DNA from 2 places in the Pseudomonas mucidolens genome. Region 2 is predicted to be linked to the other one. Evidence: riboswitches for the same ligand, from Rfam matches in the RefSeq annotation. Region 2 holds a riboswitch; the other holds the start of a gene.

Region 1 (10,883 bases), 1.3 Mb from region 2:
CAGTCGTTCCGCCCAGCCGATTGACCATCAATTGGCGCAGGCCGACAAAACACAGAGCCGCCAGCAACACCGCAATGCCACCGTTGAAGCCGCCGATCAACACACACGCCAGACCACTGAGGATCAGCACTTGCTGGCCGACCACGCGTGGCAGATGCTCCGCCAGCGCCTGACCAAGGCCACCGACGCGTACATAACGGGTGGTCAGAAACAGTGCCAGCAACGAACTGCGACCAATCAGCGGCGCGAGGATCAGCGCGGTGCCATTGTGTTGCTCGATCAAGGCCACCAGCGCGGTGAACTTGAGCAGCAACACCAGCCCCAGCGTCACCACCGCAATCGGGCCGCTGCGCGGGTCTTTCATGATCGTCAGGGTACGCTCACGGTCGCCAAAACCTCCGAGCCAGGCGTCAGCGCTGTCGGCCAGACCGTCCAAGTGCAGGCCGCCACTGAGCAATACCCACACCGTCAGCACCAAGGCCGCGTGCAGCAGAAGCGGCGCGCCCATCAACGCGCTGTTCAGGGCCCATAACAGCAGCCCGAACAGCAGTCCCACCAGCGGATAAAACAGCAATGAACGTCCCAGTTCACGGGGCTGCGGCATGCCCGGCAAACGAATCGGCAGACTGCTGAGGAACTGCAAGGCAATCCAGAATGGCAGCATGCTCAGGTCATCTCGCTGAAGGTGCCATCGGCGGCGATCCGCAGGCTGAACAGGCCTGCATGACCGACTTCGACATTCAACAACTGCTCTCGGGGCAAGCCACGCGCCTGCGCCAATAACAGGCGCATCACGCCACCGTGACTGATCACTAACAGACGTTGTCCCGCATACAGTTGGTGCAACCGCAAGACCGCAGCATTTACGCGCTGGGAGAACGCCTCGACAGGCTCGCCATCAGGCGGCGTGAAGCTGTAGGGATCGGCCCAGAACAAGCCCAATGCCGCGGCATCGGTTTCCATCAACCTTGCCGCGCTCTGCCCTTCCCAGGCACCAAAATGCAGTTCCTGCAATTGCTTTTCGAGGCTCACCGGCAGGTTCAGGCGCGTACCCAGCTCATCGGCAAACCGCGCGCAACGCTGCAGCGGCGAGCTGATCAGTCGATCCCATGGTCCTCGCGCCTGCACCGCACTGCGCATCTGTTCCCAGCCCTTGGGGGTCAGAGCGTCGTCCAGGCTGCCGCGCAAGCCGCCACCCAACTCGGTTTCACCATGACGCAGCAGATCCAGCTGCAACGTCATGCCGGACGGTCCGCCACGGCGGCTTCAGCGAACGTCGCCATGTGCCCGTGCAGCGCGCAGGCCAGGCGCAACAACGGCACCGCCAGCGCCGCACCGCTGCCCTCGCCCAGCCGCAGGCCCAGCGCTAGCAACGGTTCGGCCTCGAGGCTTTGCAGCACGTGACGATGGCCGGGTTCGGCGCCACGGTGGCCAAACAGCAGCCATTCGCGACAGGACGGATTCAGGCGTGTTGCCACCAGCGCCGCCACACTGCAGATGAACCCGTCGACCAGCACCACAATGCCTTCCTGGGCGCAGGCCAGATAGGCACCGACCAACGCCGCGATTTCAAAGCCGCCCAGGTTGAACAACGTGTGCAATACGTCACCGCGGTGCGGCGCATGCAGCGCCAATGCCCGCTCGATCACCACGACTTTATGGCTGACGCCTTGGGCATTCAGGCCCGTCCCCGGCCCGGTCAGATCGCTCACCGGGCACTCCAGCAATGCACAGGCCAGCGCACTCGCTGCCGTGGTATTGCCGATGCCCATCTCGCCGCCGATAAACAACTGTGTGCCCGCTTCACGCGCGCGACGCACGCTGTCGCGGCCTGCCTCCAGGGCCAGGCGGCCTTGGACGGGGTTCATCGCCGGGCCCTGGGCGAAATTGGCCGTGCCGGCGGCGATGTTCAGGTGGCGCACACCCGGCAGGTTCAACGACGGTGTCACCGTGCCGAGGTCTACCACCTCCAGTTGCGCGCCCAGCTGACGCGCCAACACACTGATCGCCGCGCCCCCCGTGACGAAGTTATGCAGCATTTGCCCGGTGACTTCCTGGGGATACGCCGAAACCCCTTCCGCCACCACGCCATGGTCGCCGGCGAAGATCGCAATCCACACGTGATCGACGCAAGGTTTTACCTGCCCTTGCAATCCCGCCAGTAGCACCGCCAACGCTTCCAGTTGCCCGAGGGAACCGGCGGGCTTGGTCAATTGTTGCTGGCGGGCCAGCGCGTGTTCCTGAGCCTGAACGTCAATCGTCTTACAGGGATCGAGCCACCAGAGTTGCGTCATAACGCAGTACCTTTCAAAGTCAGGGGCAAGCCGGCGACCGTCAGCACCACACGCTGACAACGCTCGGCCAAAGCTTGATGCAACCAACCGGCCTCATCGACATAGCGGCGAGTCAATTCGCCCAGCGGCACGACTCCCAGGCCGGTCTCGTTGCTGACAAAAATGATTTCACCCGGCAGGCCATCCAGGCAGTCCAACAATTGCTCGCGCTCCAGGGCCAGACGTCGCGAGTCGTCGAGCAGCAGCAGGTTGGTGAGCCACAGGGTCAGGCAGTCCACGAGCAGGCAGCGCTCGGCAGCGGCGTTTTCCCGCAGCACGCGGGCCAGCTCGACCGGTTCTTCGATCAGCCCCCACTCGGTGGGGCGACGCGCCTGGTGCTGGGCCACTCGCTGGTTCATCTCGCCGTCCAGCGCTTGGCTGGTGGCGATATAGATGACCGAAAAAGCGCTATCGCTGGCAAGCTTTTCGGCCAGGCGACTTTTGCCGGAGCGGGCACCGCCGAGGATCAGTTGCAACATGGTAAAACCCTCAAAATGACCTGGTTCACGCCCTCAGATTCCACACAGGTTGCGCAGCAGTCCGGTATCCAGATGCTGTTCCACCAGGTCCGCCAGGCGCTCGATATCCCGCTCACGCAAACCGTGATAATCCACGTCCTGCACGTCCTGCAATCCCGCCCAGCGCAACAACGCGCTGCAGGCCGCAGGCGTCTCGAACAGGCCATGTAAATAAGTGCCAAGGATTTGCCCATCGTCACTGCAAGCGCCGTCACTGCGACCGTCGTCCAGTTGCACCGCCGGCTGTTGCAGGGCGCTGCCACGGGACACACCCGCGTGGATTTCATAGCCGCTGACCGGGACGTCCTCGAGCATCAAACGGCCCTGTACATTGCGCAGTTGCTTCTCTTCTTCCAGGCTGGTGTCGAACGCCAGCAGGCCGAGTCCGGCGCTGCTGCCTGCCGGGCCTTCCAGGCCCAGCGGGTCATGCACCTGCTCACCGAGCATCTGCAATCCGCCACAGATCCCCAGCACCTTGCCGCCGTAGCGCAGGTGCCGGGCAATCGCGCGCTCCCAGCCATTGGCACGCAGATACGCCAGGTCGCTGCGCACACTTTTGGAGCCGGGCAGGATCATCAGGTCCGCCGCAGGAATGGCTTGTCCGGGCCCGACGAACTGTAAATCCACCTGAGGATGCAGGCGCAACGGATCAAAATCGGTGTGATTGCTGATTCTCGGGAGCACCGGCACCACTACCTTGAGCGCTTGCGCAGCCTTATCGATCTGGCGCTGGTCAATTCCGTCTTCGGCCTCCAGGTGCAGGTCCATCACATACGGCAACACACCCACCACCGGCTTGCCGGTACGCGCCTGCAACCAGTCGAGGCCTGGCTGCAACAGCGCAATATCGCCACGAAAGCGGTTGATGATGAACCCCTTGACCCGCGCCTGTTCCGAGGCCGACAGCAATTCCAGGGTACCCACCAGGTGCGCGAAGACCCCACCGCGATTGATATCGGCAATCAGCAGCACCGGACAATCCACCGCCTCGGCGAAACCCATGTTGGCAATATCGTTGGCTCGCAGGTTGATCTCGGCAGGCGAGCCCGCACCTTCCACCATCACCACCGGATAGGCCGCGCTCAACCGTGCGTGCGAGGCCAGCACCGCCTGCATGGCGATGGATTTGTAGTCGTGGTACGCCACCGCGTTCATGCTGGTGACCGCTCGCCCATGGATGATGACCTGGGAGCCGGTGTCGCTGTTGGGCTTGAGCAGCACCGGATTCATATCGGTATGCGGCGCCAGCCTGGCAGCCTGGGCCTGGACCGCCTGGGCCCGGCCGATCTCGCCGCCTTCAGCAGTCACGGCACTGTTGAGCGCCATGTTCTGTGGCTTGAACGGCACCACCGGCACACCCTGGCGCACCAGCCAACGGCACAACGCGGTGACCAGGGTGCTTTTACCCGCATCGGAAGTGGTGCCTTGCACCATCAGGGTGCTCATGCAGCCTCCCGCCAGGCGTCGAGGGCCTGTTCCAGACGTAGCCAATCGGCATCGGTCCCCGGCAAGCCGACGCGCAGGCTACTGTCGTGGACAAACAGGCGCAGCAGAATGCCGCGCTGGGCCATGAACTCATGCAATTGTTCGGCGCGAGGGGTGATCAGCCACTGAAACAGCGCGCAGCCGCCTTGCGGACGCAGTCCGTACTTTTCCAGCAATACCGACAACCGCTGGCTCGCCTCTTCGCAGCGCCGGCGCTGGCGTGCATGGCCGGCCGTATCTTGCAAGCAGACTTGGCCCACTTCCCGCGTCGGCCCGCTGACCGCCCAAGGTCCGACCTGTTCGGCAAGCAACTTGAGCAACTTGCGTTCCGCCAGCACAAACCCCAGGCGAGCACCGGCCAACCCGAAAAACTTGCCGAACGAGCGCAGCACGATCAAGCCGACCTGATTAGCCTGGCCCGCCACGCTCAACGCCGGCGTGTTATCCATGAACGCTTCATCCACCACCAGCCAGCCACCGCGCTGAGCCAGCCGCGCGTGCCAGTCCAGCAAACGCTGGGGGGCAAGGCTAAGGCCTGTAGGGTTGTTCGGATTGACCACCACCAGTACGTCGAGGCTGTCGAGGAAAAAGTCCACCTCTTGTTCCAGCACTTCACGCACGATATATCCAGCGCGGCGCCAGGCTTCGGCATGCTCCGCATAGCACGGCGACAAGACGCCGACCTTGCCCGCACGACGCAGGCGCGGCAACAACTGGATCGCCGCCTGGGAGCCCGCTACCGGCAGCACCTGGGCGACCCCGTAATAATCGCAGGCGGCCTGCTCCAATCCATCATCGGACTCCGGCAGACGCGCCCATGCCCGCTGCGCTATCTGCGGAATCGGCCACGGCCAGGGCGCCAGGCCGCTGGACAGGTCCAGCCAGTCGTCCTGTGCGATCCCGTACTGCATCACGGCCTTGCGCAGCCGACCACCATGTTCAAGCATAAAATTGCGCCCCCGCGCACAGAACCAGTAACCACAGCCATACGCCGCGCTGCACCAGTTGCCAGCCTCGGTCGATGGAATCGGCATCGGCCGGTGGCCCTTCGCCCAAGGTTGGACGTTGATGCAATTGACCATGATACGTCGCCGCCCCGCCCAACTCGACGCCCAGGGCTCCGGCCCCAGCGGCCATCACCGGGCCGGCATTGGGGCTGTCCCAGGCGGAGCTTTGCGTGCGCCAGCACTTGAGCGCCAGGCGGGTTTTGCCCAATAGCGCGTAGGTCAGCGCCACGAGCCGGGCAGGAATATAGTTGAGCACGTCGTCGATTTTTGCCGCGGCCCAGCCAAAGCGCTCAAAGCGCTCATTGCGGTAGCCCCACATCGCATCCAGCGTGTTGCTCAAGCGGTAGAGCACCACGCCCGGGACACCGGCGATGGCAAACCAGAACAACGCGGCAAACACTGCATCGCTGCCGTTTTCCAAGACTGACTCAGTGGCCGCGCGAGCGACTGCGGTGCTGTCCAGTTCGCCGGTTTCGCGACTGACCAGATAACTGACGCGTTTGCGCGCTTGCTCCAGATCATCACTGCGCAGCGCCTGGGCCACTGGCGTAACGTGTTCACCCAGGCTGCGCATGCCCAAGGCGCAGTAGAGCGCGAGAATCTCGATGATCCAGCCCACCACTGGCGCCCAGGACAAGGCCGTGGCCAGCACGGTCAGCGGCACCACCGTGATAAACCAGGCGGTGACGCCGTGACTGCGCCAGCCACGCCCCGCGGAGTTGAAACGCTGCTCGACACGCCCGGCAAAATTGCCGAACGCCACCAGCGGATGCCAGCGCCTGGGTTCGCCGAGCAGCGCATCCAGCGCTACTGCAGCGACACTCAGCAAGGCCACACTCATTGACTCACTCCCCAATAATTCTCATACAGCATGTCACTCAACGGACGCGGCTCGGTCCAACCTTCAAGTTGCAACATCGGTGCCGGGTAAAACTCCGTCACCGGGCCCAGGCACAACACCGCCAGCGGCTTGGCACCGGACGGTAAACCCAGCAGGTCGGCCAGGGCCTGGGGTTCGAACAGCGACACCCAACCCATGCCCAGTCCTTCGGCGCGAGACGCCAGCCACAGATTCTGGATCGCGCAGGACAGCGAGGCCATGTCCATTTCCGGCAAGGTGCGGCGACCGAAAATGTGTCGCTCGCGATCATCCATCAACGCGGCCACGAGCACCTCGGCGCAATCGTTAATGCCCTCGACCTTGAGCTTCATGAACTGCTCGGAACGCTCGCCAAGCGCCTCAGCCGTGCGGATCCGCTCTTCTTCCACCAGTTGCTGGATCCGGCCTCGCAGAGTGCGGTCGCTGATACGGATAAAGCGCCAGGGCTGCATCAGCCCGACACTGGGGGCCTGATGGGCCGCCTGCATGAGACGCTGCAACAGTTCAGGCGCCACGCTGCCACCGCTGAAGTGGCGCATGTCGCGGCGCTCGGCGATGGCACGATAGACAGCTTCGCGATCGGCCGGCGGGAAGGCATTGTCGGTCATGGTCTCAGATAACCCCACGCGCAGGCGCGAACAGCGCCGCAACCGCCTGCGGGTTAGACGGGAAATAAAAGTGCACGTACGAGGCCGTCATTCGCCCATCGCGATACACCGCCTCGGCGCCGCGCCCGCCATTGGGGCTCAAGCCTCGTGCGATCGGCTGCCATTCAGTGCTGGTCAGTGAGTGATGATAGGTGTGACCGCGCAGCACGCCTTCCGGCAACTCGACCGTTTGCAGGGCCAGGGCAGCCAGACGCTTTTGCATCACCGCATCGCCCGCAAGCAGACCCAGCAGTTCAGCGCGCTGGCCGTCGACATCGGTCAGCGAATCGAGCAAATAGAGCATGCCGCCACACTCGGCCAATAGCGGTTTGCCGGCGGCGTGATGGGCGCGGATGGCCGCTAGCATCGAGGTGTTTTCCGACAGCGCCTGGTGATGCAGTTCCGGATAGCCACCGGGCAGGTAAAGGCTGTCGACTTGTGGCAGGTCATGGTCATGAAGGGGCGAGAAGAAACACAGCTCGGCGCCCATGGCGCGCAGCAAGTCGAGACTCGCGCCGTAGGTAAAGGCAAACGCCTCGTCACGCGCCACGCCAATCCGCACCCCGGCCAGCAACGGCTCGACCGTGCTCACTGCGGGCGCGGCGAACCTCACCGGTGGCGGCAGCGCTACCTCGCAACTGCTGCCCAAGGCGGTGGCCGCCGCATCCAGGCGCAAGTCCAAGTCATTCAATTCACTGGCTTGCACCAGACCCAGATGGCGACTGGGCAGTTCGATGCCCGTCTCGCGGGACAACGCGCCGTACCAGCGCAAGCCTTCTGTCAGGCTGCCTTCCAACAGTTGCGCGTGGCGCAGGGTGCCCACGCGATTGGCCAGCACACCGGCAAACGGCAGATCCGGCTGATAACGCGCGAGCCCCAACGCCAGGGCGCCAAAAGTTTGCGCCATGGCGGTCCCATCGATGACGGCCAGCACCGGCACGCCAAAATGCCGCGCGAGGTCGGCGCTGGACGGCGTACCGTCAAACAGGCCCATGACCCCCTCAATCAGGATCAGGTCAGCCTCAGCCGCCGCTTCCCACAACAAACGTCGACTTTCCTGCTCGCCCACCATCCACATGTCCAATTGATAGACCGGCGCGCCACTGGCGCGCTCATGAATCATCGGGTCGAGAAAGTCCGGACCGCATTTAAACACCCGTACATTGCGCCCCAGATTGCGGTGCAAACGGGCCAGCGCGGCAGTGACGGTGGTCTTGCCCTGGCCGGATGCCGGTGCGGCGATCAGGACCGCCGGGCAATGTCGCGACTGATTCAAAGTTCGATGCCCTTCTGAGCCTTGATCCCGGCCTGGAACGCATGTTTGAGCATGCCCATTTCAGTCACGGTGTCGGCCATTTCAATCAGCTCCGGCCTGGCACCACGCCCGGTGACCAGCACATGCTGCATCGGCGGACGGGCTTGCAGGTCACTGAGAACCTGATCCAGATCGAGATAGCCGTGCTTGAGGGCAATATTCAGCTCATCCAGGACCACCAGGCCAATGCCGGGATCCTGCAACATTTCTCGCGAGACCTGCCAGGCCGCTTCGGCGGCGGCGATATCACGCTGACGATCCTGGGTTTCCCAGGTAAAGCCTTCGCCCATCACGTGGAAACGCACTTGCTCGGGGAAGCGGCGGAAGAACAACTCTTCACCGGTGCTGTTGCGCCCCTTGATGAACTGCACCACACCGCACTGCATGCCGTGGCCCATGGCCCGAGCCAGCATGCCGAAGGCCGAACTGCTCTTGCCTTTGCCATTGCCGGTCAGCACCAGCAGCAACCCGCATTCATTTGGCGAATTGGCGATGCGCTCGTCGATAAGCGCTTTTTTGCGCAGCATGCGCGCCAGGTGGCGTTCGTCACGATCAGGGGATTCAGACATGGCAGCTCTCCGTTGGGGCTGGACAAAAAACGGCAGGCAGGAAAAGACACAGGTGAAGCCAAGCATCGCCCACCGTGATGCTGTTGGATGGATCAGGCCGGTCTCCGGACTCATGAGTGGCGCGCTCCCTGGGGAGAACAGACCGACAGTGCGCCTTCCCATATCACAGCGATACAGTGGCAAAAGCAGCGTCTTGACTCATTTACCGTTGCGGGGGCAGCGCCGGGATTGTGGCTGCACTGTGTACAAGTGCGCTCACTCACCGGCTTCCCTGTTTCACTCTGTCGACTTGATCGTCACAGAGCACCTGAAACAAGCGGCGAAGGTTAGTGGGTTGGGGGTGGAGCGTCAATTAAAGCCGGCCATGTACTTGAACCATCGCGCCGGCCCGCTCCTCTATGATTACAAGCACTGAGGAGAAAAACATGCATAAGACTCGACTCGCCCTACTGGTCATGGCCGCAGGCGCCCTTGCCGCCTGCGGTGAAAGTTCAACCCTGCAAGTGTCCGATGGCACCGGGCCTTCGCCCAAACTGCCGGATCCGAACAAGACCCTGATGCCTACCGTGAACATCGCCCCGGCCGTGGGCTGGCCCGACGGCGTCAAGCCGACAGCCGCGCCCGGCACCCAGGTGACGGCGTTTGCCGAAGGCCTGGATCACCCGCGCTGGCTCTACGTGCTGCCCAATGGCGACGTGCTCGTAGCGGAAACCAACGCACCACCCAAGCCGGATGATGCCCAAGGCATTCGTGGCTGGGTCATGGAAAAAGTCATGGGTCGTGCCGGTGCCGGAGTACCCAGCCCGAACCGCATCACCTTGCTGCGCGATGCCGATCATGACGGCGTGGCGGAAACCCGCACGGTGTTCCTGGAAAACCTCAACTCACCGTTCGGCATGACCCTGGTGGGTAACGATCTGTATGTCGCCGATTCGGACAAGCTGCTGCGATTCCCCTACCAGACCGGCGAAACCTCGATCACCGCGTCGCAAACCAAAGTCATCGATCTGCCGGGCGGCCCTCTGAATCATCACTGGACCAAAAACGTGATCGCCAGCAAGGACGGCAGCAAGCTGTACGTCAGCGTCGGTTCCAACAGCAACGTCGGGGAAAACGGCATGGACGCCGAACAGGGACGTGCGGCGATTTGGGAAGTGGATCGAGCCAGCGGCAAGCAGCGGATTTTCGCATCCGGCCTGCGCAACCCCAACGGCATGGACTGGGAACCCCAAAGCGGCAAGCTGTGGACCGCGGTCAACGAGCGCGACGAAATCGGCAGTGACCTCGTGCCGGACTACATCACGTCAGTCAAGGATGGCGGCTTTTATGGCTGGCCGTTCAGCTACTACGGCCAGCACGTGGATGTGCGCGTGAAACCGCAGGATCTGGAGCTGGTGGCCAAGGCCATCGTGCCGGATTATGCCGTTGGGCCGCATACGGCCTCGCTGGGCCTGACCTTCGCCGAAGGCACGACGCTGCCGGCGCAGTTCAGCAACGGCGCGTTTATCGGCCAGCACGGTTCATGGAACCGCAAGCCCCACAGTGGCTATAAGGTAATTTTCGTACCGTTTGAAGGGGGCATGCCGAAAGGCCAACCGGTGGATGTGTTGACCGGCTTCCTCAATAGCGACGAGAAAGCCATGGGTCGGCCGGTAGGCGTGGTGATCGATCGACAAGGGGCCTTGCTGGTAGCAGACGACGTGGGAAATAAGGTGTGGCGGGTTTCAGCTACGCAGTAGGAGAGAGGCAGTGGAAGCTATAAGCTGCAAGATCTCTTATAGCTTGCCGCTGCCCTCAAGGATTCCTCGCCAGGTGCTCGGCCGGCAGGACGCGCTTGGCACCCAAGTATGCTTTCTGCCAATACGCCTTGGACAGCGTGTCGAGTTTGACCGTGCCCCCCCGTTTGCGGAGCGTGGACAAAGCGACCTTCGCCGACATAGATCCCGGCGTGACTGACCTGCGAACCTCCGCTGGTAGCGAAGAACAGCAAGTCGCCAGTTTGCAGGGCCTCTTCACTCACGTTTTTGGCGCGCATCACGATCAGTTCGCGGGTGGTGCGCGGCAGGGAAATGCCAGCGGCGTCGCGGTAGACAAACCCAATCAGGCCACTGCAATCAAAACCCGAGTCT
Region 2 (10,883 bases):
GGCGGCTGAGCAGCAACAGGTCGTTGTTGCCCTGGACGTCACTCGGCCAGTCAGCGAAACGTTTGCCACGGTAGTCCTGTTCCTCGAGCTTGTAGCTCTGGATCATCGTGCCCATACCGCCGTCGAGGATCAGAATGCGTTCCTTGAGGGCTTGGTGAAGGGCTTGCAGACGCGCGCTACGATCGGACATGGGGCTACTCTGGTCAGGCATTACGGAGGTTAGGGATCATAACAAACCTGTGCGCTATTGGAGCATGTTTGGGTTTTGCATGAATATCGTTCATGTTGGGGGAGGGCATGGCCCGGTAGAATCACCGCACTTTTCAGCGCACGCATTGCACCGGGACTGGATACATGTCACTTCGCCTCATCCTCAGCGCCGCCCTGGCCTTGATCGCCAGCTCTGCACAGGCACAAGGCACCGCTCCGGCGATTTCCTATACCCGTGATATTCAGCCTATCTTCACGGAGAAATGCGTGGCCTGCCACGCGTGCTATGACTCGGCCTGCCAGCTCAACCTGGGCAGTGCTGAGGGCGCGACACGTGGGGCGAGCAAAATGCCGGTGTACGACGGCGAGCGCAGCCGAGCCGCGCCGACTACCCGCTTGTTTTATGACGCGATGGGTAAAACAGACTGGCAACGGAAGGGCTTTTACTCTGTGCTGGACGCCCAACACAGTCAGGCAGCCTTGATGGCGCGTATGCTGGACTTGGGACACCGCACGCCTCTGGCGCCCAATGCCAAGCTGCCCGCGGAGATTGTGCTGGGTCTGAATCGGCAAAACATGTGCCCGCTACCGGGGGAATTTGAAGCGTACGCGGGTGCCCATCCCAAGGAAGGCATGCCCCTTGCCGTCACCGGCCTGACCGATCAGCAATACCAGACCCTGCAACGCTGGCTGGCGTCCGGCGCGCCTATTGATGAGCAAAGCCTGGCTCCAAGTGCCACCGAAACCGTGCAGGTACGGCAATGGGAAAACCTGCTCAACCAACATGGTGCCCGGGAAAGCCTGGTGGCGCGCTGGTTGTACGAGCATTTGTTCCTTGCCCACATCTACTTCGAAGACGGCGAGCCAGGGCATTTTTTCCAGTGGGTGCGTTCGCGCACGCCGAGCGGTCAGCCCATCGACCTGATCAATACCCGTCGACCGAACGACGACCCAGGCACCCAGGTTTACTACCGGTTGTGGCCGGTACAAGGGGTCATCGTCCACAAGACCCACATCACGTACCCGTTCAGTGCCGATAAAATGGCACGCATCAAGTCGTTGTTCTATAGCGGCGACTGGCAAGTCACGGCACTGCCCGGTTACGGGCCGGGGCGCAGGGCGAACCCGTTCGAGACCTTCGAGGCGATCCCGGCCAGGGCGCGTTATCAGTTCATGCTTGATAACGCCGAATACTTCGTGCGCACCTTTATTCGCGGGCCGGTGTGCCGTGGGCAGATTGCCACGGACGTGATTCGCGACAACTTCTGGACCTTGTTCTAGGACCCGGATCACGACTTGTACATCACCGATGCGCGTTTTCGCGGCCAGGCCACGCCATTGCTGGCGATGCCCGGGCAGAACGATGACGTGGGCAGCGTGTTGGGCCTGTGGCTGGCCTATCGCGACAAACGCAACGCATACGAGGCCTTGCGCCGTGACAACTACGCCGATCTGCCAGCACCCGATTGGTCGGATTTGTGGATGGGCAATGACAATGCGCTGCTGAGCATCTTCCGCCACTTCGACAGTGCCTCGGTGATGAAAGGCCTGGTTGGCGAAGTGCCGCAGACGATGTGGCTGTTCGATTACCCGTTGCTGGAGCGCACTTACTATCAGTTGGCGGTCAACTTTGATGTGTTCGGTAATGTCTCTCATCAGGCGCAGACGCGCTTGTATTTCGATCTGATCCGCAACGGCGCCGAGCAGAATTTCCTGCGCCTGATGCCGGCCGACTCTCGCGAGGGGTTCCTCGACGATTGGTACCAGAACAGCGGCAAGGTCAAGTTGTGGCTGGATTACGAAGCCATTGATGATGACAAGCCAAGCGGACTGAAACTGGACGAGACATCCCCCAAGCGCGACTTCGCCACGCAATTGCTGGCCCGCTCGGGTGCCCTGAATGTCAGGCCGGACCCGATCAACCGCTGCATCAGCGCGTATTGCTCGCGGCCCGGCATCGATCCGGCGCTGCGCGATGCCGAACAAGCCCTGAGTCGCCTGACTTCCAGGCCGGCGGCGGGGCTCAAGGTGATCGAGCAGTTGCCGGAAGCGACAATGCTGCGTGTCGAAACCCGTAGCGGCACGCGTGAGGTGTACAGCCTGTTGCGTAACCGCGCGCATAGCAATGTGGCTTTTATGCTCGGCGAAGCCTATCGCTATCAGCCTGGGCTGGACACCCTGACGATCTATCCGGGAGTGCTGAGCAGTTATCCGAACTTTATGTTCAACGTTCCAGCCGAAGAAGTACCCGAGTTTGTCGAGGATATGCAGCGGGCCAAGGACCCCCAGGGTTTTGAGCGAATTGTCGAGCGCTGGGGCATACGCCGTAGTCATCCGCAATTTTGGCGGTACTTCCACGATCTGTCGCGCTACATCCGTGAAACGACGCCAGTGGAAGAGGGCGTACTGGATATGAATCGCTATGAGAACCTGTGATTGCGCGCCGCGGCCTTTCCCGACAAAAATACTAGGACTTTGTGCCATCCCAAGGATTGGCGTAAACTGCCGGCAAGCCTGTGAGGAGTTTCCATGACTGCCATAACCATTACCGACGCCGCCCACGATTACCTGGCTGATCTGCTGTCCAAGCAGAACACCCCGGGCATCGGCATTCGCGTCTTTATCACCCAGCCTGGTACCCAGTACGCAGAGACGTGCATTGCCTATTGCAAGCCGGGTGAAGAAAAACCCGAAGACACTGCGCTGGGTCTCAAGAGCTTCACTGCCTATATCGACGCGTTCAGCGAAGCCTTCCTTGACGATGCGGTGGTCGATTACGCCACTGATCGCATGGGCGGCCAATTGACCATCAAGGCGCCCAACGCCAAGGTGCCGAACGTCAATGCCGACAGCCCGATCAACGAACGCATCAATTATTACCTGCAGACCGAAATCAACCCGGGACTGGCCAGCCACGGCGGTCAGGTCAGCTTGATCGATGTGGTCGATGACGGTATCGCCGTACTGAAGTTTGGCGGTGGTTGCCAGGGCTGCGGCCAGGCCGATGTGACGTTGCGTGAAGGTATCGAGCGCACGTTGCTGGAGCGGATTCCCGAACTCAAGGGCGTGCGCGACGTGACCGATCACACGCAGAAAGAAAACGCCTACTACTGAGTAAGACGTTCGCTGCAAACAAAAAACGACGCTCTGCGTAATGCCGGTCAGTTAAGCCTTTTCTGTAGGAGCGAGCTTGCTCGCGAAAAACGTCAACGATAACGCGTTTTTCCTGAATAAACGCGGCGCCTATGAGTGCTTCGCGAGCAAGCTCGCTCCTACAGTAGTTGGCGTTCCCTTAACTGATCAGCATTACGCGGGGCGTCGTTTTTTATGCGCGCCGCAGAAGGCGAGGGCCTCGTTGCGTTTCTTTGTCAGGAACGATAGAGGTGCGCGTGCCCTGCGCGATACAGCGATGACTCGCTGAAGCTATCGCTGGCGAGTACCCGGCCCACCACAATCAAAGCCGTACGCCTGAAGCCTTTCGCCGCTACTTTCTCGGCAATATCCGCCAGCGTACCCACCACCCAATCCTGATCCGGCCATGTAGCGCGGTGCACCACGGCGATCGGGCAATCGGCGCCGTAATAGGGCAACAGCTCAGCAACAATCTTCTGCATGTGACTGACGCCAAGGTGAATCGCCATGGTGGTGCCATGCTGCGCCAGGCTGGCGAAGCTTTCCCCCGCGGGCATCGTGGTCTTGTCCGCATACCGCGTCAAAATCACGCTCTGAGCGATATCCGGCAGGGTCAACTCACTCTCCAGCAGCGCCGCGCAGGCCGCCACCGCCGTGACTCCCGGAATGATCTGGAAGGGAATCTGCAGCGCCCGCAAGTGTCGAATTTGCTCACCAATCGCGCCATATAGACTTGGATCACCGGAATGCACCCGTGCCACGTCTTGACCTTTGCCGTGGGCGTCTTTGATCAAGTCGATGATCTGCTCCAGGTGCAACTCGGCGCTATTGATCACCTGTTCGGCCTGATGCCCTTCCAGCACTGCGGCTGGCACCAGGGAGCCGGCGTAGATGATCACCGGGCAACTGCGGATCAGCCGTTGGCCTTTGACGGTGATCAGTTCCGGATCGCCGGGGCCAGCGCCGATGAAGAAGACGGTCATGAATGGATTCCTGTGAAAAAGCAGGCGGGCAAGGCTCCAGATGAAGATTGCTCATGATCAAACAAGGGATTATCCGGCGTTTAGCCGGCGTACGCCAAGGCAAAGGTCGCCTGAAGTTTTTTTTGGCGAGTGATCAACAGCCGGGCAGGGCACCCAGACAACTGCTCGGCCAGGGCCAGGGCGGCACTTTCGGCGATGCCGTGGCAACCGGTGTGGGTAAACGCCAGCGCCGAACGGTGGCTTAGCCGGGTGTCGTAGACCGCCAATTGCTCGGCAGCGAAAAACTGCAACGGCAGCCGGAGAACATTGGCCAGTGCGAGCAACCCCGGCTCATCGCGTTTGTGCTCGATACTGGCGAGCGCGTTGATGCGCCGCGGATCGATTCCCTCGGCATCCAGGGCGGTGTGAAACAGAGCGAGCAGGGTGTCGACGTCACAACCGCGCTGGCAACCCAGGCCGACCACCAGGATCGGCGTGGTGCTGTCTGGCATCATGCCGCGTACTGAGTGTCGGGATTGCGGCGAAACAGCCAGGCGCTGATCAAGCCCAGGGCCAGCCAGAACGCAACGTTGGTCAGTTGCGAGGCGATCTTGAACTGCGTTTCCAGGGCTTCAGGCGCCAACATCGAGTGCATCAGCGGTTGTGGCGCGCCAATCACATGGGGCACCGCCAGAATCGCCACGCCCAGGATTTTCAGTAGCCAATGACGACCAAACGCGATCAGTGCGATACCCACGGCGGTGGAGGCAGCAGCGCCGATCCACCAGAGTTGCCGTTGCGCCAGATCCGCCGCGGCGGTGCCCGGCAATTCCGGTGGCAGGCCCAACGTCGGCGCCAGCACAAACGTGGCGTAACCGGCCAGTCCCCAGAGCAAACCCTGGGCCGTGCGAGTCGGTGCACGCAGGGTGTACAGGCCGGCAAGCAACAGTGCGAACCCCACCGCCACCACCAGATTACTGCCCGTGGTGAACAACACACGCTGCCAGCCGTCTTCCGGGGCCCAGGCTTCGGCGTCGTGGCTGTGGGCCGCGGTGCCTGCGGCGTGTTCGTGGACCTCGCTGGCGGCCGGGGCGCTTTCATAGGCTTCCGCCTGGATAATCAGCGGGGCAACCCACAGGCTTTGCAGCAAGGTCAGCAACAGTGCGGCCAGCAGACCGGTAAAACCGGCGGTTTGGGCGATTCGCTTGATCATGTCGACAGCTCTCAATGGCACGGGAAGGCGGCGCTGTGGCGCGTATCGTGGGCAGCGTTGTGGACGGCCTCGATGTGCGAGAACCCGGCGAAGTACACCAGGCACACACCGAGGATCGACGCCCCAATGGCTGCGGTCAGGCGCTGACTTAAGGTGGCGGTGCTGCTGGCGGTAGGCGAAGTGCTGCTGATGATCGACATGGCGCGTCCCTTTCGAGTGACAGGGTGAAACGAGCGCATGCAAACCCCGCGAGCCGGGCACGCAGGGTTCGGAACAGCGCCCGCCCACCGCGGGTTTGTTATTGAATGATCGGGCCGGTCTCCGGGCTTGCGAGGGGGGCTCTGGAAAGAGTCATCCCGAAAAGCGTCACCTTCCCATGCCGCTGGCACAGTGGATTTGACACTTCGCTCGCTTACCGTTGCGGGGGCAGCACCGGACTGGTCCTGAGCCTTGAAAAAAAGCTCAGGGTTTACCGGTTTCCCGTTTCACCCTGTGAAGGGCACCCGAAACAAGATGCGTAGGAGAGCATGGCCCGGGGATGGTAGTCAAATGGCCCGAGCCCCTGTAGCCTTGCAGCTTCGAGGTTCTTCGGCCGAGGTCGAAGCTAAGAAGGGAACGCGGTCAATGCCGCGGCTGCCCCCGCAACTGTAAAGGGTTTATCTGCCTGCCACGCCACTGCCGGAACCCGGCGGGAAGGCGCAGCCAGCGTCGCTCGAAAGAGCGGCAAGCCCCAAGCCAGGAGACCTGCCTCGCAACTGATTTTCCATTTCAACCGGGCGGGGTGATCCGGTGACGAATTTCGTTTCTGCGCGCCGCCGCAGGACCAGTCGTCCCGTATGCCCGCCCTAAAGGGCATTCGATGAAAACACTGGCCAAACTCCCCGTCACGATCGTTACCGGCTTCCTCGGATCAGGCAAAACCACCTTGCTGCGCCATATGCTGGACAACGCGCAAGGTCGTCGCATCGCGGTGATCGTCAACGAGTTCGGTGAACTGGGCATCGACGGTGAGATTCTCAAGCAGTGCGCCATCGGTTGCACCGAAGAAGAAGCCAATGGTCGGGTCTACGAACTGGCCAACGGCTGCCTGTGCTGCACCGTCCAGGAAGAGTTCTTTCCGGTGATGCGGGAGTTGGTGGCTCGTCGTGGCGACCTCGATCACATCCTTATCGAAACCTCGGGCCTGGCCCTGCCAAAACCTCTGGTCCAAGCCTTCCAGTGGCCGGAAATCCGCAGCGCCTGCACCGTTGACGCGGTGATCACCGTGGTCGACAGCCCGGCCGTGGCGGCCGGTACCTTCGCCGCGTTCCCGGATCAGGTCGATGCCCAGCGCAAGCTGGACCCGAACCTGGACCATGAGTCGCCGCTGCACGAATTGTTTGCCGACCAGTTGGCCAGTGCCGACCTGGTGATCCTCAACAAAACCGACTTGATCAGCCCTGAAGACCTGGCCCGCGTACGCCTGGAAGTGGCGCACGAACTGCCGCCGGCGGTGAAAGTCATCGAAGCCAGCAGCGGTCGCCTGCCGCTGGATGTGCTGATCGGCCTTGGTGCCGGTTCCGAAGCACATATCGACGCGCGCCATAGCCATCATGATCATCATCACGAAGGTGAAGACGATCATGAACATGATCACGATGCGTTCGACTCCATCTCCATTGACCTGCCGCAGGCCGACGAAGCGCTGCTGCTCGATGCCTTGACGCAACTGGTGGTGCAGCACGGAATCCTGCGCGTGAAAGGCTTCGCCGCGATTCCCGGCAAGCCGATGCGCCTGCTGATCCAGGGCGTCGGGACGCGTTTCGACAAGCATTTCGACCGCGCCTGGGGGGCTGATGAAGCCCGCACCACGCGGTTGGTGTTGATCGGCCAGACATTGGATGCGGCGGGTCTCGAAGCGCAGTTGCGCGCCGCCCTCAGCGTTTAAATCATGCACCTGCTCAGGACCCAGCCCGGCGGATTCGTTGCCGATGACAACATCGCCGACCTCGGACAGACCCCAGCCGAGTTGGTGATCCTGTGCAGTGGCGACTCCAGTCTGGCATTGCTGGCGGAGGCGGCGCGGCAGTTGCCCGAGGATTATCCGAGCCTGCGCCTGGCCAATCCGATGCAGGTGCAGAATCATGCGTCGGTCGATCTGTATGTCGACGAGGTGCTGCGCCATGCCAAGCTCATCCTGATTTCGCTGCATGGCGGCATTGGGTACTGGCGCTACGGCATTCAGCGTCTGGTGGAACTGGCGGAGCAGGGCGTACAACTGATTCTGGTGCCAGGCGATGACCGGCCCGACCCGGAACTCAGCAGCCTGAGCACCGTCGATGCCGAGACGCGCGATCGCTTGTGGCAGTTCCTGCGCCAAGGCGGTCTGGGCAATGCGTTGAATTTTTATGGCTGCCTGGCAGCCGGCCAATTGGGCCGCGCTTACCCCTGGTGCGAACCGCAGATCCTGCCGCGCACAGCGATTTATCATCCACGCCACGCCCATGCCGGGCTGAGCGATTGGCAGGCGGACTGGCAAGCCGAGCGTCCGGTGGCGGCGGTGTTGTTCTACCGCTCGCATTTGCAGGCGGCCAATACCGCCTTCATTGATGTGTTTTGCCAGCGCTTGCAGGCTTCGGGACTCAACCCGTTGCCGATGGCGGTGGCCAGTTTGAAGGAGCCCGGCTGCCTCGCGGTGGTTGAGGACCTGCTGGATGAAGTCCAGGCATCGGTGATTCTGAATACCACCGGTTTTGCCCAGTCCAGCCCTGAAGCGCCGCATCTACGGCCGTTTCGGCGCAATATACCGGTGATCCAGGCGATTTGTGCCCAGGACAATGAGCCGGGTTGGCGAGCCAGCGAGCAGGGCCTTGGTCCGCGTGACCTGGCGATGCACATTGCTTTGCCAGAGCTGGACGGTCGCATCATTAGCCGGCCCATCAGCTTCAAGGACCTTGCCTGGCGCAGCGAGCGCAGTCAGTCGGACGTGGTGTGCTATCGGGCTGTAGCGGAACGCATGGATTTTGTCGCTGAACTGGCGCGGCGTTGGGTTGACCTGGCACAGGTGCCAAACCCGCAAAAGCGCATCGCATTGATTCTCGCCAACTACCCGACCCGTGATGGCCGCATCGGCAATGGCGTGGGCCTGGACACCCCGGCCACCGCGTTGAATATTCTCCGTGCGCTGCAAGCCGAAGGGTATCCGCTGCCGCAGGTGTTACCGGACAGCGGCACGGCGTTGATTCAGCAACTGCTGGGTGGCGTGAGCAACGACCTCGACAGCCTGGACCTGCGCCCCTGCCATCAAAGTCTGGGGTTGGACGACTACGACGCCCTGTTCAATCAGATGCCCGAAGCCAATCGCGCCGCAGTGTTGGCGCGCTGGGGCACGCCGGAGCATGACCCGATGTTCCGTGACGGCCGCCTGATGATCGCCGGCGTGCGCTTTGGCCTGACCTTTGTCGGTATTCAGCCCGCCCGCGGCTATCAGGTGGACGCCAGCGCGGTGTATCACGACCCGGACCTGGTGCCACCCCACGCGTATCTGGCCTTCTACTTCTGGTTACGCCAGGCCTACGGCGCCCATGCGCTGATTCATGTGGGTAAGCACGGCAACCTGGAGTGGCTGCCGGGCAAGGGCGTTGGACTTTCCGAGCGTTGCTGGCCGGATGTGCTGCTCGGCCCGCTGCCCAATATCTATCCATTTATTGTCAATGACCCGGGCGAGGGCGCCCAGGCCAAGCGCCGCACCCAGGCAGTGATCATCGATCACCTGATGCCACCGCTGACCCGCGCTGAAACCTACGGGCCATTGCGTAATCTGGAGCTGTTGGCCGATGAGTATTACGAAGCGCAGTTGCTCGACCCACGACGTGCCAGGGAGCTGCAAAAAGACATTCTGCGACTGGTACGCGAGACGCGTATCGACCAGGAACTGATGCTCGATGCCGACCTCGACAGCGACGCCGACGCGGCGATCTGGCTGCCACGCCTGGACACTTACCTGTGCGACCTGAAGGAATCGCAGATCCGCGGCGGCCTGCACATCTTCGGCGAGTCCCCCGCAGGTCGGTTGCGTATCGACACCTTGCTGGCGCTGTCGCGCATTCCCCGTGGCGACGGCCGAGGCCCGCAAGCGAGTCTGCTGCGGGTCCTGGCCAAAGCCTTCGAACTGGACTTCGATCCACTGGATTGCGCCTTGGCCGAACCCTGGACCGGGCGCCGTCCCGAGGCGTTGCAGAAGATTGACTCACAGTTATGGCGCACGGCGGGCGACACCCGCGAGCGTCTGGAGTTGTACGCGACGAGCTTGATCGAACACAGCCTAGAAGGGGTGGTCGCGCAACTCGATGAGCCTGGCTGGCAAGACGTCAAGGCGGTGACGGACAGCGTGCGCAGTGTGCTCGCACCACGCCTGGACGCCTGTGGGCCGGCAGAAATACGCGGTTTGCTGGATGCTCTGGCCGGGCGTTTTGTACCGGCCGGCCCCAGTGGCGCGCCGAGCCGTGGGCGCCTGGATGTGCTACCCACCGGGCGCAATTTTTTCTCGGTGGACGTGCGCAATCTGCCGACCACCACCGCCTGGCGCCTTGGCTTTCAGTCGGCAAGCCTGATTCTGGAACGGCATCTGCAAGACCATGGCGATCACTTGCGCCAACTGGGCTTGTCGGTGTGGGGCACCGCCACCATGCGCACCGGCGGTGATGACATCGCCCAGGCCATGGCACTGATGGGCGTGCGTCCGGTATGGGCCACCGGCAGTCAACGGGTGGATGACTTCGAGATCCTGCCACTGAGCCTGCTCGACCGCCCGCGAGTTGATGTCACTTTGCGGGTGTCCGGCTTTTTCCGCGACGCGTTTGCCAACCTGATCCGCCTGTTCGATGCGGCGGTGCAAGCCGTGGCGGCGTTGGATGAACCGGATGACATGAACCCGCTGGCCGCCAAGGTGCGCAGCGAGCGTGAGGCTTTGTGCCGGTCCGGGCTGGATGAGGACACGGCAGCTAAACAGGCCGGCTGGCGGATCTTCGGAGCAAAACCCGGCGCCTATGGTGCAGGCGTGCAGGGCGCGATCGATGGGCGCTTGTGGCAAAGTCGTGCGGATTTGGCGCGGGTCTACTTGGACTGGGGCGCGTATGCCTATGGCGGCAGCGACGAAGGCAGCGCCGCGGGCGAGCCATTCGCCCGGCGCCTGAGCCAGATACAAGCGGTGCTGCAGAACCAGGACAATCGCGAGCACGACCTGCTCGACTCCAATGATTACTACCAATTCCAGGGCGGCATGCTCGCTGCCGTGGAAACCCTGAGCGGGACCCAGGCTGCCAGTTATCATGGCGATCATAGCCAGCCGGACCTGCCAAAAATTCGTACGTTAAAGGAAGAGCTGA

Evidence for each region. A riboswitch is a leader RNA that binds a small molecule or an ion and turns the genes downstream of it on or off. The one in region 2 is predicted to bind cobalamin.
Region 1: another riboswitch for cobalamin. It lies ahead of cobO (cob(I)yrinic acid a,c-diamide adenosyltransferase); the one in region 2 lies ahead of BLU75_RS09375 (CbtB domain-containing protein).

Annotation. Positions count from the first base shown of each region.
Region 1 covers NZ_LT629802.1:708,122-719,004, reverse strand. The annotation lists gene BLU75_RS03575 (adenosylcobinamide-GDP ribazoletransferase) at 1-664, opposite strand, end outside; gene cobC (alpha-ribazole phosphatase family protein) at 667-1,242, opposite strand; gene cobT (nicotinate-nucleotide--dimethylbenzimidazole phosphoribosyltransferase) at 1,239-2,294, opposite strand; gene cobU (bifunctional adenosylcobinamide kinase/adenosylcobinamide-phosphate guanylyltransferase) at 2,291-2,812, opposite strand; gene BLU75_RS03555 (cobyric acid synthase) at 2,846-4,297, opposite strand; gene cobD (threonine-phosphate decarboxylase CobD) at 4,294-5,283, opposite strand; gene cbiB (adenosylcobinamide-phosphate synthase CbiB) at 5,276-6,184, opposite strand; gene bluB (5,6-dimethylbenzimidazole synthase) at 6,181-6,831, opposite strand; gene BLU75_RS03535 (cobyrinate a,c-diamide synthase) at 6,836-8,146, opposite strand; gene cobO (cob(I)yrinic acid a,c-diamide adenosyltransferase) at 8,143-8,754, opposite strand; cobalamin riboswitch at 8,833-9,080, opposite strand; gene BLU75_RS03525 (PQQ-dependent sugar dehydrogenase) at 9,180-10,493, shown strand; partial or broken gene BLU75_RS03520 (C40 family peptidase) at 10,549-10,883, opposite strand, start outside.
Region 2 covers NZ_LT629802.1:1,977,599-1,988,481, forward strand. The annotation lists gene metH (methionine synthase) at 1-190, opposite strand, end outside; partial or broken gene BLU75_RS09350 (fatty acid cis/trans isomerase) at 355-2,646, shown strand; gene nfuA (Fe-S biogenesis protein NfuA) at 2,740-3,324, shown strand; gene cobM (precorrin-4 C(11)-methyltransferase) at 3,579-4,325, opposite strand; gene BLU75_RS09365 (cobalamin biosynthesis protein) at 4,406-4,819, opposite strand; gene BLU75_RS09370 (CbtA family protein) at 4,816-5,517, opposite strand; gene BLU75_RS09375 (CbtB domain-containing protein) at 5,529-5,717, opposite strand; cobalamin riboswitch at 5,813-6,039, opposite strand; cobalamin riboswitch at 6,082-6,283, shown strand; gene cobW (cobalamin biosynthesis protein CobW) at 6,377-7,444, shown strand; gene cobN (cobaltochelatase subunit CobN) at 7,448-10,883, shown strand, end outside.